DNA from 4 places in the Paraburkholderia sp. PREW-6R genome. Region 1 is predicted to be linked to each of the others. Evidence: riboswitches for the same ligand, from Rfam matches in the RefSeq annotation. Region 1 holds a riboswitch; each other region holds the start of a gene.
The links. Region 1 has a riboswitch for cobalamin ahead of cobG (precorrin-3B synthase). Riboswitches for the same ligand answer to the same signal wherever they lie in the genome.
Positions count from the first base shown of each region.

Region 2: linked by a shared signal. The riboswitch ahead of AAGS40_RS03420 (TonB-dependent receptor) and the one ahead of cobG (precorrin-3B synthase) in region 1 are both predicted to bind cobalamin.
Region 3: linked by a shared signal. The riboswitch ahead of cobW (cobalamin biosynthesis protein CobW) and the one ahead of cobG (precorrin-3B synthase) in region 1 are both predicted to bind cobalamin.
Region 4: linked by a shared signal. The riboswitch ahead of AAGS40_RS23620 (CbtB domain-containing protein) and the one ahead of cobG (precorrin-3B synthase) in region 1 are both predicted to bind cobalamin.

Region 1 covers NZ_CP155074.1:854,192-861,916, reverse strand. The annotation lists gene AAGS40_RS19070 (MDR family MFS transporter) at 1-163, shown strand, start outside; gene AAGS40_RS19065 (phospholipase D family protein) at 663-2,213, shown strand; gene cobM (precorrin-4 C(11)-methyltransferase) at 2,291-3,019, opposite strand; gene AAGS40_RS19055 (cobalt-precorrin-6A reductase) at 3,045-3,842, opposite strand; gene cbiE (precorrin-6y C5,15-methyltransferase (decarboxylating) subunit CbiE) at 3,856-5,082, opposite strand; cobalamin riboswitch at 5,167-5,360, shown strand; gene cobG (precorrin-3B synthase) at 5,457-6,848, shown strand; gene AAGS40_RS19040 (precorrin-8X methylmutase) at 6,841-7,467, shown strand; gene AAGS40_RS19035 (precorrin-2 C(20)-methyltransferase) at 7,468-7,725, shown strand, end outside.
Region 2 covers NZ_CP155073.1:776,433-784,157, reverse strand. The annotation lists gene AAGS40_RS03440 (adenosylcobinamide-GDP ribazoletransferase) at 1-337, opposite strand, end outside; gene cobT (nicotinate-nucleotide--dimethylbenzimidazole phosphoribosyltransferase) at 386-1,447, opposite strand; gene AAGS40_RS03430 (ABC transporter ATP-binding protein) at 1,485-2,351, opposite strand; gene AAGS40_RS03425 (iron ABC transporter permease) at 2,348-3,418, opposite strand; gene AAGS40_RS03420 (TonB-dependent receptor) at 3,467-5,416, opposite strand; cobalamin riboswitch at 5,508-5,761, opposite strand; gene AAGS40_RS03415 (ATPase) at 5,970-6,326, shown strand; gene AAGS40_RS03410 (cell division protein ZapA) at 6,323-6,637, shown strand; RNA gene ssrS (6S RNA) at 6,719-6,900, shown strand; gene AAGS40_RS03400 (EVE domain-containing protein) at 6,994-7,452, shown strand; gene AAGS40_RS03395 (SIMPL domain-containing protein) at 7,686-7,725, shown strand, end outside.
Region 3 covers NZ_CP155074.1:1,181,973-1,189,697, reverse strand. The annotation lists gene AAGS40_RS20450 (cobalamin biosynthesis protein) at 1-92, opposite strand, end outside; gene cobA (uroporphyrinogen-III C-methyltransferase) at 89-892, opposite strand; cobalamin riboswitch at 1,181-1,431, opposite strand; cobalamin riboswitch at 1,500-1,779, shown strand; gene cobW (cobalamin biosynthesis protein CobW) at 1,890-2,990, shown strand; gene cobN (cobaltochelatase subunit CobN) at 3,012-6,821, shown strand; gene AAGS40_RS20430 (ATP-binding protein) at 6,818-7,725, shown strand, end outside.
Region 4 covers NZ_CP155074.1:1,871,737-1,879,461, reverse strand. The annotation lists gene AAGS40_RS23640 (MFS transporter) at 1-8, shown strand, start outside; gene AAGS40_RS23635 (alpha/beta hydrolase) at 46-1,071, shown strand; gene AAGS40_RS23630 (hypothetical protein) at 1,178-1,618, shown strand; gene AAGS40_RS23625 (histidine phosphatase family protein) at 1,652-2,227, opposite strand; cobalamin riboswitch at 2,284-2,444, shown strand; gene AAGS40_RS23620 (CbtB domain-containing protein) at 2,486-2,707, shown strand; gene AAGS40_RS23615 (CbtA family protein) at 2,722-3,465, shown strand; gene AAGS40_RS23610 (FUSC family protein) at 3,634-5,571, opposite strand; gene AAGS40_RS23605 (2OG-Fe(II) oxygenase) at 6,079-6,813, opposite strand; gene AAGS40_RS23600 (MaoC family dehydratase N-terminal domain-containing protein) at 7,020-7,725, shown strand, end outside.

The sequences.
Region 1 (7,725 bases):
CGATACCGTGCGCATGGTGCTGCACCAGTCGCTGCACCTCACGTTCGTGTCGATCTTTGTGATCGCGATTTTCGTGGTCGTGCTGCTCGCGTTCGTTCCGCCGATCAGCATTGGCGGCGAGAGAAAGATGCCGCTCGAGGCGCTCTCGCCGCTGGAAGACTGACGGGCAGCGAGCGGTCCGGCGGCGCTTGTCACGTCCGGTGCCGGGCTTCACCATGACGCCAGGATAGCGGACTCGCGGCCTTCCGACGGTGCGGAGCCTGTGACGTTTGCCGCGCGTTCGGCTGCGACATGGCGGGATGGTGCGCGCAGTCTGCCAGGTCGACGGCGCCCGGTCGTGGCACTATGGCGAGGCTTTTACGGTAGCCCCGCAACGCTGCACGAGCCAGGCCCGCGCCGGCGCACGACAGGACTTCGACGACATGATGCAAGCACTGCCGCCATCTCCCGCTCTACGCGCGTTTCGCGCCGATTGTATCGAGGGCGCCGGCCCTTCAAATAACGCCGCCCGCGCCAGTTGTGCCAGTTGTGCCAGTTGTGCCAGTTGTGCCAGTTGTGCCAGTTGCGCCAGTTGCGCCAGTTGCGCCAGTCGGGCCAGTCGCGCCAATGGCGCCACCCGTCACGCCGCTCGTGCACGCCGCGCCGCTCAGTCAGGCAGCCGCTTGTGTACCCTCTGGACACTGCTGCTGTGTACGCTGCTGCTGACCGGCTGCGCGCTGCCGTCCCTCGCCGGCCGCAGCGAATCGGCCGCGCTCGACCGCACACAGGCCCGGACGACCCCCATCGGTCACGCGCTCGCGCCCATGCTCGCCGCGCATCCCGGCCTGTCCGGCGTCTACCCGCTCGACAATCCCCGCGCCGCATTCGCCGCGCGTGTGTTTCTCGCACGCGCCGCGCAGCGCACGCTCGACGTGCAGTACTACATCTGGCACGACGATCTGACCGGCACGCTGCTGCTCGAACAGTTGCACGAAGCGGCCGACCGCGGCGTGCGCGTGCGCCTGCTGCTCGACGACAACGGCATCCCGCCGTCGCTCGACGCGACGCTGGCCGCGCTCGATGCGCATCCGAACATCGAAGTGCGACTCTTCAACCCGTTCGTGGTGCGCAAGCCGAAGTTCGTCGGCTTTCTGACCGATTTTTCGCGCGCCAACCGTCGCATGCATAACAAATCGATGACCGCCGACAGCAGCGCGACGATCGTCGGTGGCCGCAATATCGGCGACGAATATTTCGGCGCGACCGACGGGGTCGTGTTCTCGGACCTCGACGTGCTCGCCGTCGGCCCGGCGGCAAGCGATGTCGCGCAGGATTTCGACCGCTACTGGTCGAGCGGCTCGGCCTATCCCGTCGACCGGATCCTGCGGCCGGTGAGCGCGGACCACCTGGGCGAACTGGCCGCGAAAGCGCAGTCGATGCAGCATGATCCCGCTGCGACCGCATATGCGAACGCGGTGCGCGACCTGCCCATCGCACAGCAACTGCCGGCCGGGACCTTGCCGCTCGAATGGGCGAAGACGCGCCTCGTCAGCGACGATCCGGCCAAGGGACTCAACGAGGCATCCGGCGATGCGCTGGTGTTGCGTCAGTTGCACGACATTCTCGGCGAACCGCACGAGGAGCTGGATCTGGTTTCGCCCTACTTCGTGCCGAACGACGCGGGTGTGCAGTACTTCACGCAACTGGCGGCAAGCGGCGTGTCCGTGCGCGTGCTGACGAACGCACTCGAAGCCACCGACGTCGCCGCCGTGCATTCCGGCTACGCGAAACGCCGCGTCGCGCTGTTAAAGGGCGGCGTGCAACTGTATGAGCTGCGGCGGGCCGCCAGCCCCGACGCCGCAGAGCGGGGCGGCAAGGAACACACCGGCGGATTCGGCAGTTCGGGTTCGAGTCTGCACGCGAAGACGTTCGCAGTGGATTCGAGCCGCGCGTTTGTCGGCTCATTCAACTTCGACCCGCGCTCGGCGAAGCTCAACACTGAGCTCGGGCTCATCATCGACAGCCCGGCGCTGGCCAGCAGGATCACGACGACGTTCCACACGGTCGTGCCGGAAATGGCTTATACGGTGCGGCTGGACCACAAGGACAAGCTGTTCTGGATCGCGCAGGACAGCAACCACGAACGCAGCTACACCACCGAACCCAACACGGGTTGGTTCAAGCGGCTCGGAGTGTGGTTCATGTCGATACTGCCGATCGAGTCTTACCTGTAGGCGCAACGGGTGGGGAAGAAGCCGTTCGTCCGGAAGAGTGACGCCTGGCGCGCGGAGTCCTGCTCCCACATCGCGGCTCAGTCGCGCTTGCCGTAAAGCGTCGAGTCCGCGAAACCTTCGGCGGACAGCACCTGCCCCACGAGAATCAGCGCCGTTCGCTCGATCTGCGTGGTTTGCACTTTGCTCACGATGTCGTCGAGCGTACCGGTGATCTTTTCTTCGTCCGGCCAGCTCGCGCGATAGACCACCGCGATCGGACACGCGCCGCCGTAATGCGGCCGCAGTTCATCGACGATCCGCGCGAGATGCCGCACGCCCAGATGAATCGCCATGGTCGCGCGGTGCCGGGCGAGGTCGCCGAGCTGCTCGCCGTCAGGCATCGACGTGCGCGTCGCGTAGCGTGTCAGAATCAGCGTTTGCGAAATTTCGGGCAGCGTGAGTTCGCAACCGAGCGTGGCCGCGCAGGCGGCCGTTGCTGTCACGCCGGGCACGATTTCATACGGAATCCCAAGCATCCGCAGACGGCGAATCTGTTCGCCGATTGCACCATACAACGACGGATCGCCGGAATGCACGCGCGCCACGTGCTGGCCTTTCGCGTGCGCCGCTTCGAGCAGCGCCACGATCTGGTCGAGATCGAGCTCCGCGGTATTGACCACCTGGGCGGCGCTATGGCCTTCGAGCACCGCGGACGGCACGAGCGAGCCCGCGTACAGGATCACCGGACAACTGCGCACGAGGCGCTGCCCTTTGACCGTGATGAGTTCCGGATCGCCGGGACCCGCGCCGATAAAAAACACCGTCATTCAACACTCCAGATCATGCATTGAGTCACGCGCCGGTCGTGCGCGCCTGCCGCGCCTGCAACGTTTGGGTTGGCTGTAGCGCTTGCGACGCCTGCGACGCTTGCAACGCGTCGGGCAACACGGCAAGCAGATCGGCAACATGCTCGAATTCGCGATCGACCGGCGGCAGCACCGGACGACGCAGCATCACTACAGGCAGGCCGCGCTCGCGCGCCACAACGAGTTTCGCTTCCGTCGCGTTGCCGCCGCTATTCTTGCTGACCACCACGTCGAAAGCGTTGGCTTCAAAGAGCGCGCGCTCGCCTTCCAGCGTAAAGGGACCGCGTGTCGCCAGAATCCGCGCGCGCGCATGCGTTGCGTCAGACTCGAGACAGCGCACGGTCCAGAACTGATGCGCGGGGATGTCGTCCAGATGCGCAAGCGGTTCGCGCCCCAGCGTAAATAGAGGTCGGCGAAATGGCGCGAGCTGCCCGATCAGCTCCGGCCAGCCGCCGACCATGCGCCAGTCGTCGCCCGCTCCCGCTTGCCAGCCGGGCCGGCGCAGCGCCCAGCATGGCACGCGCGCCGCGCGGCTCGCCTGCACGGCGTTCGCGCTGATTCGCGCGGCGTACGGGTGCGTTGCGTCGACCACGAGGCCGATCCGCTCAGCCTCGATATAGCGCGCCATGCCCTCGCTGCCGCCGAATCCGCCCACACGCACCGTGCACACGAGATCGTCCGGCACCTTGCCGAGGCCGGCCAGGCTGTACACGTGCGCAGCGCCGAGCTGACGCGCGATCAGGAGCGCATCGCCGGTGCCGCCGAGCAGCAGGATTCGCGTCATGGGCCGGCTCCGCCTAGCTCGCGCGCGACGCATCGGCCGCCGTTTTCACGACATCGAGCAGCGTGATCGGCAGCGCCTGGCGCCATGTGTCGAAGCCGCCGAGCGGCTGTGCATCGGCCAGCGCAATGCGTGTCAGCGTGCCGCCGTGACGCTCGCGCCATGCGGCGAGCACCGCCTCGCCCTGCAACGTCACCGCATTCGCGACGAGCCGGCCGCCGTCGCGCAACGACGCCCAGCACGTGTCCAGCACGCCCGGCACCGTCGCGCCACCGCCCACGAATACTGCGTCCGGCGTGGGCAAACCGGCGAGCGCGTCGGGTGCGCGCCCCGCGACGAGTTGCAGGCCAGGCACACCCAGCGCATCGCGATTATGTTCGATGAAGCGCTGCCGTTCCGCGTGCGCTTCGACCGCGATCGCCCGACACGTGGGATGCGCGCGCATCCACTCGATGCCGATCGAGCCGCTGCCCGCGCCCACGTCCCACAGGAGTTCGCCGGGCGTCGGCGCGAGGCGTGCAATGGTGATGGCGCGCACGTCGCGTTTGGTCAACTGGCCGTCGTGACGGAACGCGTCGTCGGGCAGGCCGCAGGTCAGCGGCAGACGCGGGCCGCCGTTCGTGGCGCGGCATTCGAGCGCGATCAGATTGAGCGCCGCGACCTCGCCCGCCGGCCACTGATCCGCGCGGCCGTCGATGCGCCGTTCGTCGTCCCCGCCCAGGTGTTCGAGCACGATCATTCGCGTCGCGCCGAAGCCGCGTGTGTTGAGCAGTTCGGCGAGCGCGGCGGGCGTGCGCCCGTCGGCGCTCAACACGAAAACGCGCGCACCATCGTGCAGATGCGCATTGAGCGCCGGCAGCGGACGTCCGACCAGCGAGACCGTGGCGACATCCTGTAAAGGCCAGCCAAGCCTCGCCGCCGCCAGCGACAGCGACGACGGCGCAGGCAGCACGCGCAGCTCCTCAGCGGGCAACTGGCGCGCAAGCGTCGCGCCGACGCCGAACAGCATCGGGTCGCCGCTCGCCAGCACGCACACCGCGCCGCCCCGCTCGGCGAGCAACGGCGCGAGATCGAACGGACGCGGCCATGCCGTGCGGCGTGCGCCGAGCCGCCGGGGCAGCATCGCCAGATGACGTTCGCCGCCATACACTACCGACGCTTGCAGCAAAGCGCGCCGCGCGGGTCGTCCGAGGCCGGCGAAACCGTCGTCGCCGATGCCCACCACGGTCAGCCATGCCGGCATGCATCCATCCTCGTTCTGTGTCTTCAAAAGTTGCGCTGAGCCACGCTGATCAAAGCGTCCAGCCTCGTTGTGCTGTTCGAAAAAAGGCATAATACAGCCGCCGGTGCCCTTCGGGGCCGAAGAGGGAACACAGCGTTACTGTGGCTGCCCCCGCAACTGTATGCAGCGAGTCCGCCTGCTCCGCGTGCCACTGGTCCTGCCGCCTCGGCAGGACTGGGAAGGCTGCGGCGGACCATGACCTGCGAGCCAGGAGACCTGCCGGCGAGACTGTTCGTGCCAACCAACGTCGGGCGGGGTGTACCGATGCCGAAGCCACAGCCGCCTCGCGGGCGGCTTGCTCGGGCCGTCGCGCGACGCTAACTCCGGTGTCCGTCTTGAATCGAGCCACGCTCTCCTCCGTTTTGTCCGACGCGGTTGCCACGCTGCGGCCCTCGGCGTGTCCGGGGCTGCTGCGCATCGTCGCCGCGCGCGACGGCGGCATCTGCCGGATCCGACTGCCCGGCGGCGAATTGACGGCAGCCCAGGCTTCGGCCATCGCCGGCAGCAGCGCGCTGCACGGCAGCGGCGTCATCGAGCTGACCAATCGCGCCAATCTGCAGGTGCGCGGCGTGCGAAGCGGGCATGAAGCAGCGTTGAGCGCCGCGTTGATCGGCGCGGGGCTCGGTCCGATCGACCCGGCCAGTGCAGCGGCGGACGACGTGCGCAATGTGATGATCAGCCCGCTGGCCGGGCGCGATCCGGCTGCGCTGATCGACACTCGCCCCATTTGCGCCGAGCTGCTCGCGCTGCTGCAAGGCGAAACGCGGTTCGCCGCGCTGTCGCCAAAGTTCGCATTGATGCTGGACGGCGGCGAACGCCTCGTGCGGGTCGATCATCCACATGACGTGTGGTTTGCGGCAACAGCGACGCGTGACGGCGTGCGCTTCGTGTTCGGGCTGGCGGGGTGTGCACCACGCTTGCAGACGGGCGCGGCGCAGCACGCGGCTCCGGCGCTCGCCGCCGTGCTGCCGTCGCAGGTCCCCGCGCTTGCGCGTGCGTTGCTGCTGACGTTCGTCGACCTCGCCGACGCCGACGCGACCCGCATGCGCGACCTGCTCGCCGTGCGCGCCGTCGACACGATCTTGCGGCACGCGCAAACGTACCTGGACTTTCCGCTCACGCGCGACGCTTCCCTCGCGAACTGGCGCGGCACGGCAGCCGCCGACGCTACGCTGCGCTTAGGCGCGCACCGACAGCACACGCCGCACCTGTGGCATGCGGGCGCGCAAGTACCGCTTGGCCGGCTCGACGCCGCAAGCCTCCAGCGGCTTGCCGTGCTCGCGCAACGGCAAGGCAACGCGACGCTGCACGTTACGCCCTGGCAAAGCGTGCTACTCACCGATATCGCCGGGCACCACGTGCCAGCCGTGCTCGACGAATTCGATGCGCTCGGCCTCGCGCGCGAGCGCGCACAGCCCCTCGCCCGCCTGATTGCGTGCACGGGTTCGAGCGGCTGTGCAAAGGGCCTGGCCGACACGAAAGCCGACGCGCTGCAACTCGCCGAGCGCCTGCCGCCCGATGTGGACGTGCACCTGAGCGGTTGCCTGCGTTCGTGCGCCGCCGCGCACTGCGCGCCGTACACGTTGCTTGCGGTCGCGCCCGGCCTTTACGACCTTTATCGACGCGACGCCCAGCCGGGTTTCGGCGAGTGCGTCGCGCACCGACTGACGATCGACCAGGCGGCGAGCCTGCTCAATCAACTGGCCCGGAGTGCCCCCGATGTCTGAATACATTCGCGACGGTCAGGAAATCTATCGTCGATCGTTCGCGATCATCCGCGCGGAAGCCGAGCTTTCCCGCATTCCAGCCGACCTCGAAAAACTCGCGGTGCGCGTCATTCACGCGTGCGGCATGGTCGACGTCGTCGACGATCTTGCTTTCTCGGCCGGCGCCGGTACGGCAGGCCGCGCGGCACTTGCGCGGGGCGCGCCAATTCTGTGCGACGCCGGCATGGTCGCGCAAGGCGTCACTCGCGCGCGTCTGCGCGCAAAAAACGAAGTGATCTGCACGCTCATGCACGACAGTGTGCCGTCACTGGCACGCGAGATCGGCAATACGCGCTCGGCCGCCGCACTCGAACTCTGGCGGCCGCATCTCGCGGGCAGCGTCGTCGTGATCGGCAATGCGCCGACCGCACTCTTCCATCTGCTCGACATGCTCGAGGCCGGCGCGCCGCAACCCGCGCTCGTTCTAGGCTTTCCGGTGGGTTTCGTGGGCGCGGCCGAATCGAAAGCGGCGCTTGCCGAAAACCGCGTTGGCGTGCCTTACGTGGTGGTGCACGGGCGGCGCGGCGGAAGCGCGATGGCCGCGGCGGCCGTGAACGCGCTGGCGACGGAGGTCGAGTAAATGGCGGCGCAAGGACGATTGTTCGGACTCGGCGTCGGCCCCGGCGACCCGGAACTCATCACGTTAAAAGCGCTGCGCCTCTTGAAAGCGGCACACGTGGTGGGTTATTTCGTCGCGAAGGGCAAGAAAGGCAACGCGTTCAGCATCATCGAAACGCATTTGCACGACGCGCAGCAGCACTTGCCCATGGTGTACCCGGTCACGACCGAGGCGCTGGAGCCGCCGCTGTCGTATGAAGCGATCATTGCGGACTTCTAT
Region 2 (7,725 bases), on a different replicon from region 1:
CGATGCGTGAATCACGCATGATCCGCAGCGCATCCTCCTGCGTATAGGCGCCACCGAACGCATCGACGCAATCGGCGAGACCGTCTTCGTGAAACGCGCCGGTAACCAGCAACGACGTCGCCATTGACAGCAGCACCGCCACGCTCGCCGGAAAGACATGCAGCGCACCAAGATAGACGAGCGCGCTCAATGCACCGATCAATACGCCGACGAGCGGAAAATAGCGCGCCGCTGCATTCAGATAATGCGGCTGAAATCCCACCCATCCCGGCACGGGCACCCGTGTGAAATAACCGAGCGCGGTGAAGAAGTAACGCAGCTCCGCGAGCGGATTCATGGATGAGCGGCCTGCAACGGGGAATCGGAAAGCAGGTTCATCGGCATGTCAGGATTCCCGATTCGCGACGCCGGCCGACTCGAAGCTCGCCATCTCATTGACGAACGCCGCGGCCGCGCGCAGCAGCGGCACGGCCAACGCGGCGCCGGTGCCTTCGCCGAGCCGCATGTCGAGCGCCAATAGCGGAGTCGCGCCGAAATGGTCGAGCATGCGGCGGTGTCCCGCCTCGTTCGACGCATGCGCAAACACACAGTACTCGCGCACATCCGGCGCAAGCGCGTCGGCGATCAGCAGCGCCGATGTGGCGATGAAACCGTCGACGAGAATGGTCATGCGCGCGTGGGCGGCGGCGAGATACGCGCCGGCCATCATCGCGATCTCGAAGCCGCCGAACGTGGCGAGCACATCCAGCGAGTCCGACGACACGGCATGCCGCGCAAGCGCCGACGCCAGCACGTTGCGCTTTCTTGCCAGTCCCTCGTCGTCGAGCCCGGTGCCACGGCCGACGCATTCGTCGATCGGCACGTTGCACAGGCGGCTCATCACACACGCCGCCGCCGACGTATTTGCAATCCCCATTTCGCCAAAGCCGATCACGTTGGTGCCGAGCGCCGCGTGATGCTCTACGCGTGCCGCGCCGGCCTGCATCGCGGCGAGCGCCTGCTCGCGCGTCATCGCCGGTTCGTGCGCGAAATTGCGTGTACCGGACGCGACCGGAATGTCCACGAGTCCTTCCGTCGACGGTAGCGGGGTTGCCATTCCAGCGTTCACCACTTCGAGCTCCATGCCCGACACACGGCTCAACGCATTGATCGCCGCGCCGCCCGCCAGAAAATTGGCGACCATTTGCGCAGTCACGGCCTGCGGGTAAGGACTCACGCCTTCGGCCGCGACGCCGTGGTCGCCGGCGAAAACGATCATCGCCGGACGCGTCACCGCAGGATGCGTGCTGCGCTGGATCAGGCCCATCTGCCGCGCCAGCGTTTCGAGCCGGCCCAGACTGCCAGGCGGCTTGGTCTTGGTGTCGATGATGTGTTGCAGGTCTGCGCGCAACGTTTGATCGAGCGGTTCGACTTCGGGTAATCCGGGCAGACGTGACGTGACGGTCATAAGCGTTTGGGAAGAGAGAGTTGTTTCGGTCGACCGGTCAGCCGGCCGGAAAATCATAACTGGAAGCCGATTCATGATTGGGACGCAGCGCGGGAATCAGCGCTTCGTGCGCGCCGTCGCGAATCAGCACCATCGGATAGCCGAATGTGCGGCTCGTCAGCTCGGGCGTCAACACGTCGCGCACGGCGCCGGCGAACGCGTGGCCCTGGCCGTCGAGCAGGAGCGCATGCGTGGCGAAGCGCCGCGCCAGATTCAGGTCATGGCACGAGAACAGCACGGTGCGCCCCGGTTCGCGGACCCACGCGTGCAGCGCGTCGAGGCAGCCGATCTGATGGTGCAGGTCCAGGTGCGACAGCGGTTCATCGAGCAGCAGCAACGGCGCCTGCTGGCACAGCACGGCCGCGAGCGCCACGCGTTGACGCTCGCCGCCCGAGAGCGACAGCACGTCACGCGCGGCCAACGGCGCAAGCCCCAGCAGGTCCAGCGCGGCATACGCAGTCTCACGGTCAGCCTCGCGTTCCCAGCCCCAGCCGCCCAGATGCGGAAAGCGGTTCAGCAGCACGATGTCGAGCACGCTGGCGCTGAACGCATCGGGCGTGCTTTGCGGCATCAACGCGCGGCGCTGGGCCAGCGGCAACGCTTGCCAGTCGCCGACGCGCACGCCGTCCAGTTCGACCTGCCCCGCCGACGGCGCCCGCAAACCCGCGAGCGTGGACAGCAGCGTCGTCTTGCCCGCGCCGTTCGGCCCCGCGACGCACCAGATTTCACCTGTGTGAAAGGTATGTGTGAACGTGTCGAGCAGCATCCGCTCGCCTGCTTGCAGCGTTAGACGTTGCGCGCTGAGCGCGGCATGACTCGCGCCATTGCCGCTTTGTCCACTCTTGATGTGAGGAGCGTCGATCATCGGCGGGTGCGCAGCAGCATCCAGAGAAATACCGGCACGCCGATGATCGACGTGATCACGCCAACCGGCAATTGCGCCGGTGCGACGACGGTGCGTGCGAGCAGATCGGCGCCCATCACCGCAACGCCGCCGCCTAGCGCCGCGGCGGGCAGCAGCATGCGTTGATCGTTGCCGAACGCAAGCCGCAGCATGTGCGGCACCACCAACCCGACAAAGCCGATGGTGCCCGCCGTCGTCACGGCGGCGGCAGCCGCGAGCGACGCAACCAGATACACGCGCAGGCGCAACGGCGTGACCGCGACACCTAGCGCCTGCGCGGCGGCGTCGCCGCGCAGCAGCACGTTCAGCCGCGGCGCAGCGGGGACGATCACGATCAGCACGACGACGAGCGCGACGAGCGCTGTCCACGGCATGGCGCCGCCATTGAGGTCGCCGGTCAGCCAGAAGAGCATGCCGCGCAGACGGTTATCGGGTGCGAGGTTGAGCAGCAACGTGATGAGCGCCCCCCAACCGGCTGCGACCACCGCGCCGGTGAGCAGCAAACGTGGCGACGCGTCCTGCGGTTCACCTCGCCACAACTCGCGGCGCGCCAGACCGAGGACGAGCAGGATCGACACGAAAGCGCCGCAGAACGCGCTGGCGTCGACGATCCACCACGTGCTGCCCGCGATCATCGCGACGAGCGCGAAGGTCGCCGCGCCGCCCGAGACGCCCAGTACATAGGGCTCAGCAAGCGGATTGCGCAGCAGCACCTGAAGCAACGCGCCGGCGAGAGCCAGCAGCGCACCGCATGCAAAGCCGGCGATGGCGCGAGGCAGTCGCAGCGTGCGGACGATTTCCACGGCGAGATCGTTCGCGCTGCCAGGCGACGCGGAGGACGGCATCAGCGCCGCGAATACATGCGACGGCGCGAGCGGCACACTGCCGAGCGCGAGCGACGCCACCAGCACGACGAGCGCGACCAACGCCAACGCGAGCCAGATCGTTGCGGCGCGCCGTGCGGTCATCACGCGCAACGGCGCCGGACGCGCGGTGCCGGCCGGGCGTGTGAGTCGCCCGGCGGGCATCGGGCCTGGGCGCCGGTTCATTCGCGCAGCCCCGGCGCGGCGCCCCCGTCACTGCTGTTGCCAGCCAACCGTGACATACGCACCGCGCTTCGGCGAGTGATACGAGTAGGCCGTCTCATAGTCCTTGTTCAACAGATTCTGGATTTGCGCCGCCACGTACCACGCCTTCGTGATGTTGTAGCGCGCGGACAGATTCACTACGTTATAGCCGCCGAGCTTGCCGCTGCTGTCGTTGCTCGGGCCGCTCACGATCCACTCGCCGCCGACCCGCCACCCCGCGATGCTGCGATTCAGCGCGAGCGATCCGAAGCGCCGCGCACGCCGCACAAGGTCGATGTCGTTATCGAGGTCGACGGGGTTTTGCATCGTAAAAGAAGCACGCACGTCCGTCTTGCCGACGTGTCCGCTCCACGATCCTTCGAGTCCCTGCACCTTCGCATGGCCGACGTTCTCGGCCAGATAAACACCGGGCGAAACCTGCGGGTAGTCGATCAGATTCGAGTAGCGCGTCTGGAACGCGCTCAAGCGCATCACGCCCAACGCATTCGACGCATACTGCAGCGCCGCTTCGATCGAATGGCTGCGTTCCGGTTGAATCGACGGATTGCCACTGTACGGATAGTACAGATCGTCGAAGCTCGGCGCGCGAAACGCATCGGAATAGCTTGCGGTTGCCTTCCACTGGTTCGTGATGTCGAAGCCGTAGCCGAGATAGTAACTGTTCGCCCCACCAAAATCGGAATACTGGTCGCGCCGCACGTTCGCCTGGATCTGGTTGCGGCCAAAGCGTCCCGAGTAGCCGACGAAGCCCGAATCCACGTGACGGTTCGGCGCTGCGAACGTATCCGAATCCAGACTCTGATCGAGATGCTCGTAGCCGGCCTGCAGTTTCTGCTGCGCGGCCAGCGCAAAATCGTTCTGCCAGGTGTACTGCCGGTTGTCCGTGTCGAAGCGGCCGTTATAGAGACCATTCGTATCTGACACGCTGCGGTCGTCGCCCTCGGAGACGATGAAGTGCGTGGTCCACCAGTCTGTCAGCTTGCCGTTCGCAAACACCGACATCTGCCGCACTTTGCTGTACAGGTTGTTCAGATCGGTGGGCGCTCCGTACGCGTTGTCGTAGCTGTCGTTACCGTTGGACTGGAAATACGTGATGCCCGCGTCCCACTTCGCGTCGAACCTGTGCCGCAGCGAGGCCGAGATGCTCTCGTTCAGATAGCCGTTCGCGTTCGGATTCGCGCCGGGCGCTTCGCGCGGATCGATCGACGAGAAGCCGTCGTCCTTCGAGCGCGCCAGTGACAGGCTGAAGGTCGTATTGCCGTCCTTATCGAGCGCGCCGTTCACCCCGGCCTGCTGCGTCTGCGTGTGATAGCTGCCGTAGCCGACGGAAAAATTGAAGCGCGGCGGGTGATCTCCGCCGTCCTTCGTGAACACCTGCACGACGCCGCCTATCGCGCCGGAGCCGTACAACGCGGATACGTTGCCGTTCACCACTTCGACGTGGTCGACCTGATCGAGCGGAATCAACGCGATCTGCGACGCACCGAGGCTCACCGAGTCGACCCGCACGCCGTCGATCAGCACGAGCGACTGCGTGGACGACGCACCGCGCAGGGAGAGGCTTGCCGTCGAACCCGGTGCGCCTGTGCGAGAGATTTGCGCGCCCGGCGCGAGCTGCAGCAAGCCGGGAAGATCGGTTGCGGTGGTATCGGCGATATCCTGCCGATCGAACAGCGTGGTCTGCGCAATCGTATCGGCAAGTGCTTGCGGCGAGCGAGCCGCCGTCACCACCACCGGCGACAGCAGCGTGGCGGATGAATCGGCGGAAGCAGAGTCTGCGGTGCTCGCGCCGCCGGCGTCACTGGCGCTGCTGGCTTCACCCGCGGCGAGAGCAGAAGAAGAAGACGAAGTGGAAGAAGAAGCGGCAGCCTGAGCATGCACGGCATACGGCAGACCCGCGAAGGCGACAAGCGCCGCGCGAGCGATGGGGGACAACATTGGATGACATTCCTGTGGATAGCGTGCACGGCCCGCTTCCCCGCAGGCCGATGCGTAACGAGGCGACCCCCTTGCATTCAACGTTTGCGTGGGACGTCCCTCTCCCTTTGGCCGGTATCCGGGCTGGCGACTTATCGACTCCGCCTTCCCACGCAGGACGCGCAGTGGCACACTCGCACGTTCAGCTTCGAACATGCGTTCAGAATCGATCTGCATCGAGAATGCGGTCGCTTACCGTTGCGGGGGCAGCGCAGGTTGGCGCATCGTGACTACGCGCCCTGCTTCCCGTTTAACTGCACGCACTGTCGAGAAGCGCGCGCGGGCACCAAAGTGCGGCCAGTTTATGAGTGGCCTTGGGGCTCGTCAAGAATCGTCGGCTCCCGCCAACCTGTTCTTCAAAGAGGCAGGTTCCTGTTCTGGCGCGGGAGTCGTTATTCATCATATGGTCGACAAAAGCCCGCATAAAGCGACGTTGTTACGTCTCGAAACGAGACAAATGTCGGAACCTGCAATATTCCGCGCTAAAATGCGATGTCTTTAGAGGACGCAGCAGATGCTCACCGAACTCGAAACACTTTCACAGAATATCGGCCAGCTGATTGCGATCAGCCAGCGCCACAATGAAGCGCGAATCGCGCTCGAAGAGCAGCTTGCGCAATCGCGCGCCGAGGTCGAGGCCACGCGCACGGAACTTGCAGCGCTGCGCGACGAGCGCGACGCGTTGCAAGCGGAACGCGACGCCCTGTCCGCGAAAATCGACGACGCTCAGGTACGCCTGAACGCCATTCTCGAGAAGCTGCCGCGCGGTCGCACGCAAAGCGAGCCGGACAGCCAGCTCGATCTGCTCGAGCCCGCGCAGCAGGAAGTCGAAACGCAAAGCGACGTGACCCGCCACGGAGAAAATGCATGACCACGAAGCAGATCGAAGTGTCGATTCTCGACGTGCCCTATCGCCTCGCGTGCTCGGCGGAAACGGAAGGGGCATTGCTTGAAGCAGTGGCGCGCGTCGACGCCGAAATGTCGAAGATTCGCAATAACAGCAATGTGCGCGGCACGGATCGCATTGCCGTCATGGCTGCGCTGTCGCTGGCATCGGAACTGCTTAGGCTGCAGTCGAGCGTGCGACATGGAGAAGCATTTCCCGCTGAAGAAATCCGGCGTACAATGCATCAAATGAACGAACAGCTGGGGACAGTGATTCAGCAGTACAGCATGCAGTAAGTGGTATGCGGTGAGTCGCGGTTTCCTTGTAGTGCTGGTTGAATGGTTGTTGCTTCAATGGCTTATAGCTTCATCGGTTTAGCTTCCCTGCCTGGTTCGCCAAGGTCATATATTCCTTGAACCAATGCCATGTGCACGGTTGCGGAAATTTGTAGCACGGGTGTGCGCGTCACTCTGTCTGATGTACCCGAAGTGCTGCTAACTGCGACCAATTCTGAACCTCCGGTTCAGGATGCCGGCCTAGCGGCTAAGGCGGGGACCTTATCAAGAACGGCATCGGACACACGTCCGGTGCCGTTTTTCTTTGGGCTCCGCATCTCCAGGTTTCATCCAACTCTTCACGTTCACTTCGATTCATGCGCTACTGGCTAATGAAGTCCGAACCGGACGAAGCAAGCATCGACCATCTGGCGAACGCACCGCATCGCACGTTGCCTTGGACCGGCGTACGCAATTACCAGGCGCGCAATTTCATGCGCGACATGATGCAGGTGGGCGACGGCGTTCTGTTCTATCACTCCAGTTGTCCCGAGCCGGGCATCGCGGGCATCGCCGAAGTGTCGTCTACGGCTTATCCCGATCCCACGCAGTTCGACAGGAAGAGTCCGTATTACGACCCGAAGTCGTCCCAGGAAACGCCGCGCTGGCTGCTCGTCGACGTCGTCTTCAAGAAGAAGATTCCGCTGATACCGCTCGCCGCGTTGCGCGAGCACGAGGAGTTGAAGGACATGCGCGTGCTCGCCAAAGGCAATCGTCTTTCCATCACGCCGGTGACCGAAGCCGAATGGCGCTTCATTACCAAACGGCTGATCTGATCCCCGCTGCATTCCGGTTTGATTCCGCTTGTCTTCTGGTCTCATTCCAATCGCATATTGGGCGCATCCGCGAGCTTAACGCCTACAGTCAAAGCTGAGCCGCGCGTCGACTCAGGGAACCAAGCGAAGGTTACAACCGCCTAACGGACGCTGAAACCGGGACTGATAACGTGACGCTCCTGCGTCGCGCCTCTCCCGGTCGTGCACAACCTGTTCAAGCAAGGGGTTTAACAATGACGAAAAACACTGCACGTGCACTCGCTTTCGCGCTCG
Region 3 (7,725 bases), 330 kb from region 1:
GCGCGGGGACCGAGCGCGGCGCGCACCGCGCGCTCGATTTGAGCCGACGTGCTGCCCGAGCGGCAGCCGATGCCCACGCTCAGCGTTTTCATGGCTCACCTGCCGGGCCGCTCACTGCACCGGCGTCCGGCGCGGGCGCGGCTAGTATCGCATTCGTCTCGACGGTAGCCACGGCCCGCGCCAACGCAAGCGACACCACACCGCCGATCACCACGATCGCGGGCGACCCCAATGCGGCCTGCGAAACCGCATCGGCGAAGTCGGCGAGCGGCGCGACCACATGCCGCTGCTGCGGCCGCGTCGCCGATTCGATCGCCGCGCACGGCGTGTCGCCGCGCAGGCCGGCTGCTCGCAGCGCGGCAACGATATCGTCGAGCCGCCGCATGCCCATGTAGATCACCAGCGTCATGCGGGTGGCGACGAGCGCGGCCCAGTCCGGTTCCTCGCTGCCTGCGCCGTGCCCGGTCACGAACACCACGCCTTGTGCGTGATCTCGGTGCGTGACGGGAATGCCGATCGCCGCGGGCGCCGCGATGCCTGCCGTAATGCCGTTGATGACCTGGACTTCAATGCCCGCTTCGTGCAGCGCCTGCTGTTCCTCGCCGCCGCGGCCGAATACGAACGGATCGCCGCCCTTCAGACGCGCGACGCTGCGCCCGGCCCGCACATGCTCCAGCATCTGCGCGACGATGCCCGCCTGCGGCGTGGACGGATGGCCGCCGCGTTTGCCGACATACACGACGAGCGCGTCGGCGCGCGCGAACTGCAGCACGTCCGGATTCACCAGATCGTCGACGAGCACCACGTCGGCTTGCGCGAGCGCGCGGGTTGCCTTCAGCGTCATCAGTTCGACGTCGCCGGGGCCCGCGCCGATCAGCCAGGCGCGGCTCATCGCGGCATGCATGGCACGGGCCATGCAACCGTCGATGCAGCGACGCAACGCGACATGGAGAAGCCGGGACGGTTCTGGGCCGGCAGCGTGGAATCTGGAGTCAGGCGCGGGGTCATGCAATCAGACAGGTTTGCACACGACGATGAACGCAAACGAAAAATGCCCACCGTCACTTGTCTCATGACGAATCACTAGGCAAACGGCTGCGCCGCGTCGTGCTTCAAGCGCCTTCGCATCCGTCCCTCGCGGATTCCGGCGTCGGGCGGCGTGGTGGACACGATGAACGAGGCCGCCGCCTGCGCGTCTGGCCGGTATCCGGGCTGGCGGCCTCACGCGCTTTGCCTTCCCGTCCGCAATCGTTGCAATGTGCCGGACAGTGGCTTCTGAAACGCATGTGCGGCGCGGCCCGATGAGCGCTGCGCCGCTGGTCGCTTACCGTTGCGGGGACAGCACAGGTTGAGCGCATGAGCGCGCTGCCTGTTTCCCGTTTAACTGCACACGCGAACGCATGTGCGGGCACCAAACGCGCGCATACGATAGCACAGGAAGGCCCGTCCGATAAGCCTTCGCGGGGCCGAGCTTCCTTGACGGCGCGGGACTGGCGGCCTACACTCGCACGCACTTTGGTGCTCGTGTGCGCGTTCGTGCGCATGCAGTTAAACGGGAAACAGGGTGCCCGCCTTCCGGTTAGGGTCAACCTGTGCTGCCCCCGCAACGGTAAGCGAAAAGCGGTGTCTGGAACGTTCGTCCAGCGCCGCGGAGCCGGCTTCGATGTCTACGCGCAAGGCCGCGTCGGCATATCACCACTGGGCGAGAAACCACTCGTCCGGGAAGGGGAAGCGGCGCTTTCGCCAGCCCGGATACCGGCCAGAGCAAGCAGAACGAACGCCGCGGGGATGCGGCGTCGCGTTCATGACCTCATTGCCGTTTTCTGTTTCCTGGCTGTCGCGGTAACGCCGTTCGGCGCGCACCTGCTACGCCTATGGATGGACCTCACATGCAAACTCAGCTGCGCAAGATTCCCGTCACCGTCGTCACCGGCTTCCTCGGCAGCGGCAAGACCACGCTGTTGCGGCACATTCTTCAGCATGCGGGCGGCAAGCGCATTGCGGTGATCGTCAACGAGTTCGGCGAGCTCGGTATCGACGGTGAAATCCTCAAGGGTTGCGGGATCGGCTGCGATGAAGACGGCGTCGAAACCGAAGGCCAACTGTACGAACTCGCGAACGGCTGCCTGTGCTGCACCGTGCAGGAAGAGTTCTTCCCGGTGATGGAGCGGCTCGTCGAGCGGCGCGACCAGATCGACCACGTGCTGATCGAAACGTCCGGCCTCGCGTTGCCCAAGCCGCTCGTGCAGGCGTTCAACTGGCCGCAGATCAGGAACAGCTTTACCGTCGACGCGGTGATCACGGTCGTCGACGGTCCGGCTGCCGCAAGCGGGCAGTTCGCGGACAACCCGGTCGCGGTAGACGCACAGCGCAAAGCCGACCCGAATCTCGACCACGAATCGCCACTGCATGAACTTTTCGAAGACCAGTTGTCCGCGGCGGATCTGGTGATCCTGAACAAGACGGACCTGCTCGACGACGCGCGCCTAAGCGCGGTGGAGACGCTGATTCGCGAGGACATTCCGCCGCAGGTGAAGATCGTGCGCGCCCACATGGGTCAGCTCGATCTGCATGCGCTGCTGGGTCTCGAAGCGGCGTCGGAGGAAACGATCCACCTGCGCCACGACCATCACGGTTCGGCTGAAGACGCCGACCATCATCACGATGAATTCGACTCGGTGGTCGTGCATGCGCACGCGCCGTCGCGCGAGGCGGTGATCGCGGCGTTGCAATCGCTCGTGGAGAGCAGCACGATTTATCGCGTGAAGGGCTTCGCCGCGCTGCCGGGTGCGCCGATGCGGCTCGTGATTCAAGGCGTGGGCCGCCGCTTCGACAGCTATTTCGACCGGCGCTGGCAGGCAGGCGAACTCGACGCGTCGGCGCAAAGCCGTTTCGTGCTGATCGGTGAAGACCTCGATCAGTCGGCGCTGCAGCGCGCGTTCGAAGCGGCGCTGGGCGCGCCGTCGAACGTCAGCGCGCAGCAGGCCTGAACACACGCGCAAGGGCTCGCCATGCATCTGCTGCGCACCACGCCGGGCGGTTTTGTCGACGATACGCAAGGCGTGATCCGGATCGATCAGCAGCCGGCCGCGATCGTGGTGCTCAGTTCCGCCGACACCACGCTCTCGCTGCTCGCGAGCGTGGTCCCGCGACTCGGCAACGGCTTTCCGAGCGTGCGGCTCGCGAACGTCACGTACTTGCGGCAGCCGGCGTCCGTCGATTTTTATGTCGAAGACGTGCTGCAGCACGCGCGTGTCGTCGTGGTCGATCATCTCGGCGGCGAAGCGTACTGGCCTTACGGCATCGAACAGGTGGTCGCGCTCGCGCAGCGCAAACAGCAGACGCTCGCGATGTTTTCCGGCGACTTGCAGGAAGACCCGAACCTGCTCGCGCGCAGCACCGCAAGCGCCGACCTCTGTCATCAGCTATGGCGCTATTTGCGCGAGGGCGGTTCACAAAACGCGGAGGCGTTTTTACGCTGCATCGCGCATCGCACGTTCGGCTGGGGACATGAGCCCGCGCCGCCGCGCGTGCTGCCGGCCGCGACGCTCTATCATCCCGCGCACGACACGCCCACGATCGCCGACTGGCAGGCGCGCTGGCAGCACGGCGCGCCCGTCGCGGCGATCCTCTTTTACAAGGCGCATTTGCAGGCGGCCAATACCGCGGTGTTCGATGCACTGATCGACGCGCTCGAAGCGCAACGCGTTAATCCGCTGCCGATCGCGATTACGTCGCTGAAAGATGCGATGAGCCGCGACGTGGTGCAAACGCTCTGCGAGCAGCACGGCGTTTCGCTCGTGCTGAACACGACGGCATTCGCCGCGTCCGCGATCGACGACCCCGACCCGCTCGCACTCGCTGGCGACGCGCCGGTGTTGCAGGTGATTCTGAGCGGCGGCAATCGCGAAGACTGGTTAAAGGACAATCAGGGCCTCAATTCGCGCGACATCGCCATGCATATCGCGCTGCCCGAGGTGGACGGCCGCATCATCACGCGCGCGATCAGTTTCAAAGGCCTCGCTTACCGATGTCCGCACACGCAGGTGGATGTGGTGCGTTATCAGCCGGATCATGAACGTGTGACGTTCATCGCAGAGTTGAGCCGCCGCTGGTGCCGCCTGCGGACTGCGCAGCATGCAGATAAGAGGCTCGCGCTGATTCTCGCCAACTATCCGATGAGCGAAGGCCGCATCGGCAATGGCGTGGGGCTCGATACGCCGGCGTCGGTAGTCGGCATTCTTTCGATGCTGCGCGACGAAGGCTATCGCGTCGCCGATCTGCCTGCGAACGGCGACGCGTTGCTGGCGAAACTCACCAAAGGCGTGACCAACGACCCGGTCGTGCGGGATTTACGGCCCGCGCTGCAGAGTTTTGCGCTCGACGACTATCTGCTGCACTTCAATGCGTTGCCCGCCGACGTGCGCGAGGCGCTGAACGCGCGCTGGGGCGCACCGGAGCACGATCCGACGCTGCGGCGCGGTCGCTTCATGATCGCGGGCTGGCGCTGCGGGCAGGTGTTCGTCGGCATTCAGCCCTCGCGTTCGCGCGGCGAGCGCGATTATGCGAGTTATCACGACGCCGAACTCGTACCTCCGCATGCCTATCTCGCGTTCTATTTCTGGCTGCGTCACCAGTTCGGTATCGACGCGGTCGTGCATGTCGGCAAGCACGGCAATCTCGAATGGCTGCCGGGCAAGAGCGTCGCGTTGAGCGGCGCGTGCTGGCCCGACCTGATCCTCGGGCCAATGCCGCATCTCTATCCGTTCATCGTCAACGATCCGGGCGAAGGCAGTCAGGCGAAGCGGCGTGCGCAGGCGGTGATCATTGATCACCTGATGCCGCCGCTCACGCGCGCCGAAAGTTACGGGCCGCTGCAGGATCTCGAACGTCAGGTCGACGAATACTATGAAGCGTTGATGGTCGATCCGCGTCGCTCGAAACTGCTGCGGCGGTCGATTCTGTCGACCATCGTCGAGCACCGCTTGCACGAGGAACTGAGTGTCGCCGAACCGGACGGCGAGGACGACGAAAACGCGTTGCTCACACGCGTGGACGCATGGCTTTGCGAGTTGAAAGAAGCGCAGATTCGCGACGGCCTGCACACGTTCGGGCAGTCGCCGGCGGGTGTGCAGCGGCGCGATACGTTGCTTGCGTTGGGACGTTTTCCGGTCGGAGACGGGCAACGCGGCAATGCCGGGCTCGTCGATGCGCTGGCGCGCGACCTGAAGATCGATCATTACTTCGATCCGCTGTCGGTGGACTGGTCGGCGACATGGGAGGGCCCGCATCCCGACGTGTTGCTGCGTGTGAGCGACGCGCCGTGGCGGCATGCCGGTGACACGCGCGAACGTCTGGAACTGTTGGCGGCGCAACTGCTGCGCGGCGTATGCAACGATGATTCGCCGGCGGCGACCGTTCCCGTGGCCGCCGCCGGGAACTTCCCACAAGCCGGACAGGTGATCGAGCGTCTGCGCAACGATGTATTGCCGCGTCTGGACGCATGCGGCCCGCAGGAAATGCGCAATCTGAAACGCGGCCTCGAAGGGCGCTTTGTTCCGCCCGGACCTAGCGGCTCGCCTTCGCGTGGCAGACCCGACGTGCTGCCCACCGGGCGCAACTTTTATTCGGTCGATACGCGCGCGATTCCGACCCAGGCCGCGTGGTCGCTCGGGTTGAAGTCCGCGCAACAACTGATTGAACGGCATCTGCAGGACAAGGGCGACTATCCGCGCGCGATCGGCCTCTCGGTCTGGGGCACCGCGACGATGCGAACCGGCGGCGACGATATCGCACAGGCGCTCGCGCTGCTCGGCGTGCGGCCTAAATGGGCGCCTGGCAGTCACCGCGTGACGGACTTCGAGATCATGCCGATCGAGGCGTTCGATCGTCCGCGTATCGACGTGACGTTGCGCGTGTCCGGCTTTTTCCGCGATGCGTTCGCCAATGTAATGCATCTGTTCGACGCCGCCGTGCAGGCCGTCGCCGAACTGGACGAACCCGAAGCGCTCAATCCGATCCGCGCGCGCGTGCAGCGTGAGCGTGACGCGCTGATCGCGCGCGGCATGGACGCCGCCGAAGCACGCAGGCAAGCCGGCTTTCGGGTGTTCAGCGCGCGGCCCGGATCGTATGGCGCGGGTTTGCAGGACATGATCGACTCGCAGCAGTGGCAGTCCGACGCCGATCTCGCGGACGCGTATCAGGCCTGGGGTGGTTATGCGTACACGCAAAAGCGCGCGGGCGAGGACGCGCGCCACGCATTCGGCACGCGTCTGGCAGCCATGGACGTGGTGCTGCAGAATCAGGACAACCGCGAACACGACGTGCTCGATTCGAACGACTACTACCAGTTCCAGGGCGGCATGGTGGCGGCGGTCCGGCATCTAGGCGGTCACCAGCCGAGCATCTATCACGCGGATCACAGCAATCCGGCCGCGCCGCGCGTGCGAACGCTGCATGAGGAAATCGTGCGCGTGATTCGCTCGCGCGTGGTGAATCCAAAGTGGCTCGACGGCGTGAAGCGTCACGGTTACAAGGGCGCCGCTGAAATTGCCGCGACCGTGGACTACCTGTACGGCTACGACGCGACGGCGCGCGTGATTGCCGATCATCAATACGCGCTCGTCACCGACGCATATCTGAACGACGCCGACACACGCGAATTCCTGCAACGTCACAATCCGCACGCGCTGCATGCAATCTGTGAGCGTTTGCTCGAAGCAATGCAGCGCGGCTTGTGGCAAGCGCCCGGCGACTATCGCGCGCAGGTCGAACACCATCTGCTCGCGAGCGAACAACAGATCGAAGGAATGCAAACATGAGTGCAGCCACGTCACGGCCCGCGTTTCCGTTCGCCGCGCTGATCGGCCAGGCGCCCTTGCAGCAGGCGCTGCTGCTGGCCGCGATCGATCCCGGCCTCGGCGGCGTGCTGGTGAGCGGGCCGCGCGGCACCGCGAAATCCACGGCTGCGCGTGCGCTTGCCGAATTGCTGCCGCAAGGGCAACTGGTGACGCTGCCGCTCGGCGCGAGCGAAGACCGGTTGATCGGCACGCTCGACATCGAAGCGGTGTTGCGCGACGGCGAGGTGCGTTTCTCGCCGGGACTGCTCGCGAAAGCGCATCGCGGCGTACTTTATGTCGACGAAGTCAACCTGCTGCCCGACGCGTTGGTCGATGCATTGCTCGACGCCGCGGCGAGCGGCGTGAATACGATCGAGCGCGATGGCGTGTCGCACAGTCACGACGCGAGCTTCGTGCTGATCGGCACAATGAATCCCGAAGAAGGCGAGTTGCGGCCGCAGTTGATCGATCGTTTTGGGCTCATGGTCGAGTTGCAGAACTGTTTCGACCCGGACGTGCGGCAGGCCATCGTGAAGGCGCGTCTGGCGTTCGATGTCGACCCGCAGGGTTTCCGCGCGGCTTACGCTTCGCAACAGAATGACTATGTGCAGCGGATCGGCGCTGCACGTATGGCGTTGTCACGACTTTCATTCGACGACACCGTGCATGCGCATGTCAGCGCGCGCTGCATCGAGGCAGCCGTCGATGGCTTGCGCGCCGACCTCGTGATGCTGCGTGCGGCGCGCGCGCTGGCCGCGCTGGAGCAGGCCGCCGCCGTAAGCGTGGAGCATGTGGAGCGGGTTGCTGAAGCTGTGCTGGTTCATCGGCGGCATCAGCGCGACACAAATCGGAGTGGCGGTGCGCAGGAACGTGGGGCCGGCGATTC
Region 4 (7,725 bases), 1.0 Mb from region 1:
CGCATTGAACCGCCGACGCCTTGTATAAAACGACGAGTCTTCAGCATGACCCAGCCTTTGACCACAGATGACGAACGCGCACCGAACGAGAGCCCGGTCGCGGTTGTCGCCAGCCGGCATTTGAGTGTGACGACGCCAGCCGGCAGCGGCACCGTGCCGGTATTTTCCAACGGTGACTGGCTTGCGCCGACGCTCGATGTGCGTCGCGCGGTCATCCTGATTCATGGACGACTGCGCAACGGCGACACTTACTATGAACTCGCGCAGCGCGCTTGCGCACTCGCCGGCGGTCAGCCGGCCGACACGCTGCTGATCGTCCCACAGTTTCTCGCGACCGCCGATCTGGACGCGCACGCGTTGCCGTCGTCCACGTTGCATTGGGAATGGACAAGCTGGATGGGCGGCGAGAATGCAGAGGGGCCGGTGCCGCTCAGTTCTTTCGACGTGCTCGACGCGATCGTGCAAACGCTCGCATCGCGTGAGCAGTTTGCTTCGTTAAGTGAAGTGGTGATCGCGGGACATTCGGGCGGCGCGCAGGTCGTGCAGCGTTACGCGGTGCTCGCACGCGACGACGCGCGGCTCGCTGCGCGCGGCATCGGGATGCGTTATGTCGTGGCCAATCCATCGTCGTATGTGTATTTCGATGCGAAGCGGCCCACCGGACCCGAGGGCGACTTCGTGACCTTCGACGAGGCGGCGTGTGCCGGTTTCAATCGCTGGAAGTATGGGCTCGACGATCTGCCCGCCTACGCGCGCCGCGAGGACGGGGTGTCCGCCGGCACGCTGGAATCGCGCTATACGCAGCGCGACGTGACGGTGTTGCTGGGCGGGGCGGATTGTGACCCGCAGCATCCGGCGCTCGACCGTTCGTGCGCGGCACAGGCGCAAGGCGCGCATCGGCTTGCGCGCGGGCTCGCTTACGCTCGCTATATGCGAGCGCGGCATCCCGGAGGTCTGAACGCGCATCGCACGTTCGTGATCGAGGGTGTCGGGCACGACGCGAAGGGCATATTCGCGTCGCCGGAAGGGCTGGCCGCGCTCTTCGGCGTGACAGCCGGGACGGGCGGGTGACGGCTGACCGGTAGCGCCGTGACCGGCGCAATATGGGCATAACGCGTGCTACCGCGTTTCATGTCGTTCGTGATCCCACAATCGAAAATGAAAGGACCGCGCCAACATGAAAACAATCCGACTTTCCACAGCCGCGCTCGCCGCTGCCTCCTTCGCCGCTCTGCTGCCGTTCAACACGTATGCCGACGATGCGCCTAGCCCGTGCGCATCGCTCAAACACATTGTCGCGGCCGCGCCGGGCGGCCTCGCTTCACTGACGCCGGATGACGGCAAGGGCGTCGCTCAGCCCTATGGCGACGATGCGCAATGCGCGGCCAGCCGCGGCAGCTACCAGTGTACGTGGACACCGCATCACGACGCGGGGTCGAACGCGGACGCACTGCAAGCCGTCGCCGCCGACGTTGCGTCCTGTCTGCCCGAAGCGACGCACGACCAGAATTCGCCGGGACGTCAGCACTTTTATCTCGGCGCGAAGGGCAAGCGGACTGACATCACGTTGACGCCCACCGGGTCGAACAAGTTGCGGCTGGTGATATCGGGCAAGTAAGCGAGGCGGACGAGTACGACGGCTCCCGGTCGTTCACTGCCCGGCGGGCCACCATGTCCAGCCGCGCCGCGAGCGGCGTAATTCAACGAGCGACAGCGGTGCGATTTCAATACGCGAGAAGACGCCCGGCGACGCTCCAAGCGTATGGACGATGGCCGCGCGAATCACCGCTGCATGCGTGACCGCGACAACAGAGGGCGTCTGTTCGAACACGCTTTCCACCGCGTCGAGCCAGTGCCCGATCCGCACGACGAGTTCGCTGAACGACTCGCCGCCGGGCGCTCTGGCGTCAGGATCGCGTGTCCATGCGGCGAGTTCTTGCGGCGTCTCGGCGCTGAGATCGACGAGGCGCCGCCCTTGCCAGTGACCGTAGCCGAGATCCTCCAGCGCGGCGTCGACCGTGGCGGAGAGGCGCAGTGCTGCAGCAGTTTCGCGCGCGCAAATAGCAGGGCTCACGCGCGCTGCTGCGTCGTCCGGAATCGGAAGACGGGCGCGCGCGGTTTGGGCTTCGGCGAGGCCGCGGGCGTCGAGCGGGTCGTCGGCGGGAAAGCGGGCGGCGCGCATGGCGGCGGTCGAGGCATGGCTGATCAGCAGGAGCCGTGTGTCCATTCTGGGCGATTCCATGAAATACAACGCTGGCGCGCGGCGCGGGACCACGCGCGTGAGGTTGCCGGGCGTCGAAGTTTAGCGCGTAGAATAACGGCGCTGCGAAGCGCGGAAGCCGGTGAGAGCCCGGCGCGGTCGCGCCACTGTAACCGGCATCGAGAGTCGAACCCAGCGTTCGCCCCGGCCGGAAGCCAGACCTGAGCTTCGCACGGTTCCCTTTTAATCGACTATCGGGGCGCGCTACCCCAGGAGATGTCCGTCATGAACGACGCTGTTTTCGATCCCGCCACTCAACCCGTTGCTCAGCCCACACCGATTCCACTGCGCGAACTGCTGCCATGGATCGTATTTGGCGGTTTGCTGATGTTGCTCGCCCTCTATTTCGTGGGTGCGGAAGAGGGCGCCACGTCACTGGTGCCTGGCATGTACGTGCATGAGTTCGTGCACGACGGCCGCCATCTGCTCGGCTTTCCTTGCCACTAACGGAGCAGAACGACATGGTGGGTAAATTGTTGGTACGCGGGATGCTCGCTGGCATCGCCGCGGGGCTACTTACGTTCGCGTTCGCCAGACTGGTCGGCGAACCGCAGGTCAATCAGGCCATTGCATTCGAAGCGAAGGCCGATGCCGCGAGGGGCGAAGCGCCCGAACCCGAACTCGTCAGCCGCGACACGCAGCGCGGGATCGGCTTGCTCACGGGTGTGGTCACGTACGGCGCCGCGTTCGGCGGGCTGTTCTCGCTGGTGTTCGCGTATGCGTATGGCCGAGTGGGCGTGCTCGGCGCGCGTGCGTTGTCCGCGTGGCTCGCGATAGGGGCGTTCGTTACGCTGGTGATTGTGCCGAACATCAAGTATCCGGCGAATCCGCCTTCCGTCGGGGACCCCGATACGATCGGCGCCCGTACCGGGCTTTTCTTCCTGATGATCGCGATATCGGTTGCGGCGATGGTGTTCTCGCTCAAGGTGCGTCGGCCTCTGGCGGCGCAATTCGGCTTGTGGAACGGCTCCATCATCGCGGGTCTGGTGTTCGTCGTGATCATTGCAGCCGTGCAGCTGTCGATGCCGGCGATCAACGAAGTGCCGGAGGCTTTCCCGGCGGTGCTGCTGTGGAAATTCCGCGTGGCGGCGATCGGCATGCAGGTCATCATGTGGACGACCATCGGTCTGCTGTTCGGTGCGCTGGTCGAGCGCGCGCAACGCGCCACGCTGAGCGCGAGACGTGAGGTGGCGCGGTCGGTGTGATGCGGGCTTCGGGTTGACGGGTGTGACGCGGCGCCTCACTGGGGCGTCGCGTTCGTTGCGCACCGTCGATGAACGCTTTGGCGTCAAGTAGTTGGGACGGTTGTGGGTGGGTTGTCCAGGTTTATGGACAATTTCTGTGGGTAACTCAACCTCCGTCAAAACGCTGGGTCAAACACCCTTTCCTCGCACACCCCACCCAAGCCACATCCGCCGGCGCGGTCCCACCGGCTGCGTGAGCCGCTCGAACAACTGCGCGACTGCGCCATCCAGTTGCGCGAGCGCAGGTGCCTTGACGGCATCGGCATCGAGTGCGGTCGCGGTCGAACTCGAGGACGCGTCGAGCCCGGACGCTGCAACCACGCCGCTATAGCGCGCAATCAGCGCATCCAGTCGCGCCACGATCGGTTTCCTGTGTGCAGCGCTCACCGCCGCAGCGTTGAGCGCGCGAACTTCGCCAGGTGCTTCGCGCCGCGTCGGATCGCTCAGCACTCGCGCCCAGTGCAGACAGCACAGCAGCGACCCTGTCGCGAGCTCCACGTCCGGATTCCACACCACCACGCGCTGCGTCTGCAGCGGCCGCAACGCAAGTCGCAAATCGTGCCAGCTGCGATCGAGCCTGCGCATGGCAGGCCTGGTGTCGGTGTGGGTATCGGTGCCGGAGACTTGCGCGTGCTCCGTCGATCCCGCGAGCCGCACCACGTCGCGCAATGCAGCGAGCACCGCGCCAAGGCGCGTCTCGACGTGGCGGGTCGTCGCGAGCGGCATCATCAGGATTGCCACGGCGAACGACACGACGCAGCCCACCAGCACTTCTTCGATCCGCAATTCGACGAGCGGCCCCATCGCAAAGCCCAACTCGCCGTACACGAGCCCGACCAGCACGGTGATAAAAAACACGCCGGGCGCGTACGCGCTCAGGATGAAGTAGGCCCACCCGAAGACGCACAGCACCATGGCAGCCACGAGCAGAAGCGGCGAATCGTGCAGCGGCGCAACCAGCAACACGCTGACCAGTGCGCCGCCCACGGTGCCTGCCATTCGCTGCGCGCCGCGATAGACCGTATCCGCGCGCGACCGCGTACCGAGAAAGACCACAAAGGTTGTGATCACGGCCCAGAACCAGCGTTCGGGAGAGAGCGAGTGGCCAATCAGCATCGCAAGAAACGCGGCCGTCGTGGCGCGCGTTGCGGGCAGCCAGCACAGCTTGCCGCGCAGATCGGCGAGACGCTGCGCTGCGGTGAGCGCGACGCTGTTCGCCTCGGCACCCGACAGCGCTCGTTGCATGTCGCGCCGGTACGCCATCTTTGCTAGCCGCGCAATCGCGTGTCGCAATGCGTCCGTCGTCGCTTGCGCGCCGCTGTTTGCCGGCGATGACGCGAACGCATGCTGCCCCGCGGCGACTTCCACTTCGACGATCCGCTCACGAATCGTGTCGGTTTTGGGATGATTGAGGAGCGCGAGTTGCTCCTCGAGCGAAAGCGCCGCTTCATTCAGCGCAGACAGATGCGCGGCGTTTGGCGATTGCAACACGCGCGACGCACGCAGCGTCACCGTATGCACGGCAAGCCGGAGACTGACAGCGGCACGCGCCGGTACGAGCACACGGCCGACCAGCGCGACCATGGCCGGCCCGACGACGGACAGAAGCAGCGCTTGCGCGAGATGCGTCGCGGCAGGATGCAGATACAGGCCGAGGTAGAAGCACACCACGCCGAGCATTGCGCAACCGAGCGCTCGCGGCCCGCACGCCTGGCACAACATGCCGACGAACATCACGACCAGAAAGCCCGCATCGCCGGACAGCGCGTTGCGGCTAAGCAGACTCGCCGCGGCGAAGCACGCGCACGCGCAGGCGTAGAGGCACACGAGCGTGGTGAACCATGCGCGGCGCTTCGCTTCGCGCACGAACAACGGCGCGACCATGGCGAACAGGATCGCAGGAGCGACGAGCGTGACGGGCTGATGACGGGAGACGGCCCACGCAATCGTGACCATGCCGGTCAGCAACACGGCAAGTGCAACGCGTAGGGCGTTATGAAGACGCACGAGGCCTGGGTCGGTAACCAGCAGGCGGTCGGTGACGCGCGAAAACGCGGCAGCAATCATGATCGATGATGTCCAGGCAAAATGGCCGCCACCGGCTTTTGGCCGATCGCGGCAGGGCGGGCGCTGGCCCGCCACCTTCATATCGTCGAGCTGTGCGTTCGCGCCGGGATCACCGGCTGAACGCACCGTCCGACGACGGGCGATAACACAACGAACAGACACGCCGAGGGTGCTGCAAGGGTGGCGCAGCGTCTCCGGCGGGTTCGGGTTTTCCCGGATGATACCGGGTCAAAATTAGCCTTGTCCCAATTTTTGCGGCGATGCAGCAGAGGGCGGAGCGGATTTCAGCCGTGCAACGGGCATCAGGCCGCGCTCAACGGTGTCGTGTACCAGGCTGGCATCGGGCTTGGGTCGGCATCAGGCACCAAGCCCCAAGCCTCGGCACCGGGCATTAGCCTTATAGGCATCAGGCATCAGGCATCAGGCATCAGGCATCAGGCCTCAGGCATCAGGCTTTAGGCCATCGTGGCGCGTCAGCACTGAGCACATTGCGATTTGAGAAACGCGTCACGTCGCGTCATGAAAAATCACGCCGACGGTGTGCCGGTGGCCGGAACGCAGCCGGCTTACGCCGTGCCGCATAGTCACGCGGTAAGGTCCGCGCGTGCCCTGCACCGGCCGTTGATGCACGGCGAACACCACTGCGTCGCCCTTGCCAAGCGGCACGACCTCGGTGCGCGACTGCATCCGCGGACGCTGCCCCGTCATGACGAATTCGCCGCCGGTGAAGTCCTTGCCCGGCTCGGACAGCAAAATCGCGACCTGTAGTGGAAACACGTGCTCGCCATACAGATCCTGATGCAGACAGTTGTAATCGTCAGTGGCGTACTGGAGGATCAGCGGCGTTGGGCGTGTCTGCCCAGCAGCGTGGCAGCGCGCGATGAACGCCTCGTGCGTCGCCGGATAGCGGATGTCAATCCCCATCACCTCGTTCCAGCGATTCGCGATCGGCGCGAGATGCGGATAGAGCGCGCCGCGTAGGTCCGCAATCAGCGGCGGCAGCGGATAGGCAAAGTACTTGTACTCGCCGCGGCCAAAGCCGTGCCGCGCCATCACCACGCGGCTGCGGTACAGCGTATCGCATGGATAGAGGGCGGCGAGCGTGTCGCATTCGTCGGCGCGTAGCAGCGTTGGGAGCACTGCACAGCCGTAGCTGTTCAGTTCGTCTTCGGCGTGGAACCAGTCGATCTCAGCCACGCGCTGCGCAACCGCCGGCGCGTCTTGTGTGGCAACCGTAGTCATCAAGCGTCTCCATAAACCCTGATTGTGCGATGCCCCCAGTGTAGAGACGTGCGCCGTGTCTCACACCCCGACTCTTGCTGCGCCATTCTTCAGGCGCAGCGCGCGCATCGATTACCGCGAGGCCGCACGAACTTCACAAACAAGGCAAAGTGCGGTTCATAGTGATGACGTTTTCGTGCCCGAACCGCTACCTGGAGACTGTGCCCATGTCCGCTTTCCCGCAGAACCTCGACGACTGGCTCGACAAGGAAGAGCTAACGGAAGACGACATCACCGCGTTTCCGTTAAAAGCGATGGCTGCTACGCTCGATCGCAACGAAAGCGGCCATGTTGTGCCGCCGCTGTGGCACTGGCTTTACTTTTTGCCCATTTCGCCGTTGTCCGAGGCCGGGCCGGATGGGCATCCCAAGCGCGGTGGCTTCCTGCCGCCCGTACCATTGCCGCGCCGCATGTGGGCAGGTGGGCGTCTGACATTTCACGCGCCGCTGCACGTCGGCGAGCACGCGACGCGAACGTCGACAATCGCCAATATCGAAGACAAGACCGGCCGTTCAGGGCGCCTCGTGTTCGTCACTGTGCAACATACGATCGAAGCCGGCGGCGAACTGAAGATCGAGGAAGAGCATGACATCGTCTATCGCGACGCGCCGCAGGAAGATGCGCAGCCGCCGAGGCACGTGCCCGCGCCAATGGACGAAACGTGGCACCGCACGATCGACGCGGACGCCGTCATGCTGTTCCGTTACTCGGCGCTGACGTTCAACGGGCATCGCATCCATTACGACTATCCGTATGTGACGCAGGTGGAAGGCTATCCGGGGCTGATCGTCCACGGTCCGCTGATTGCGACGCTGCTCGTCGATCTGGTGCGCCGTAAGCGGCCTGATGCGACAGTCACGAGTTTCGCCTTTC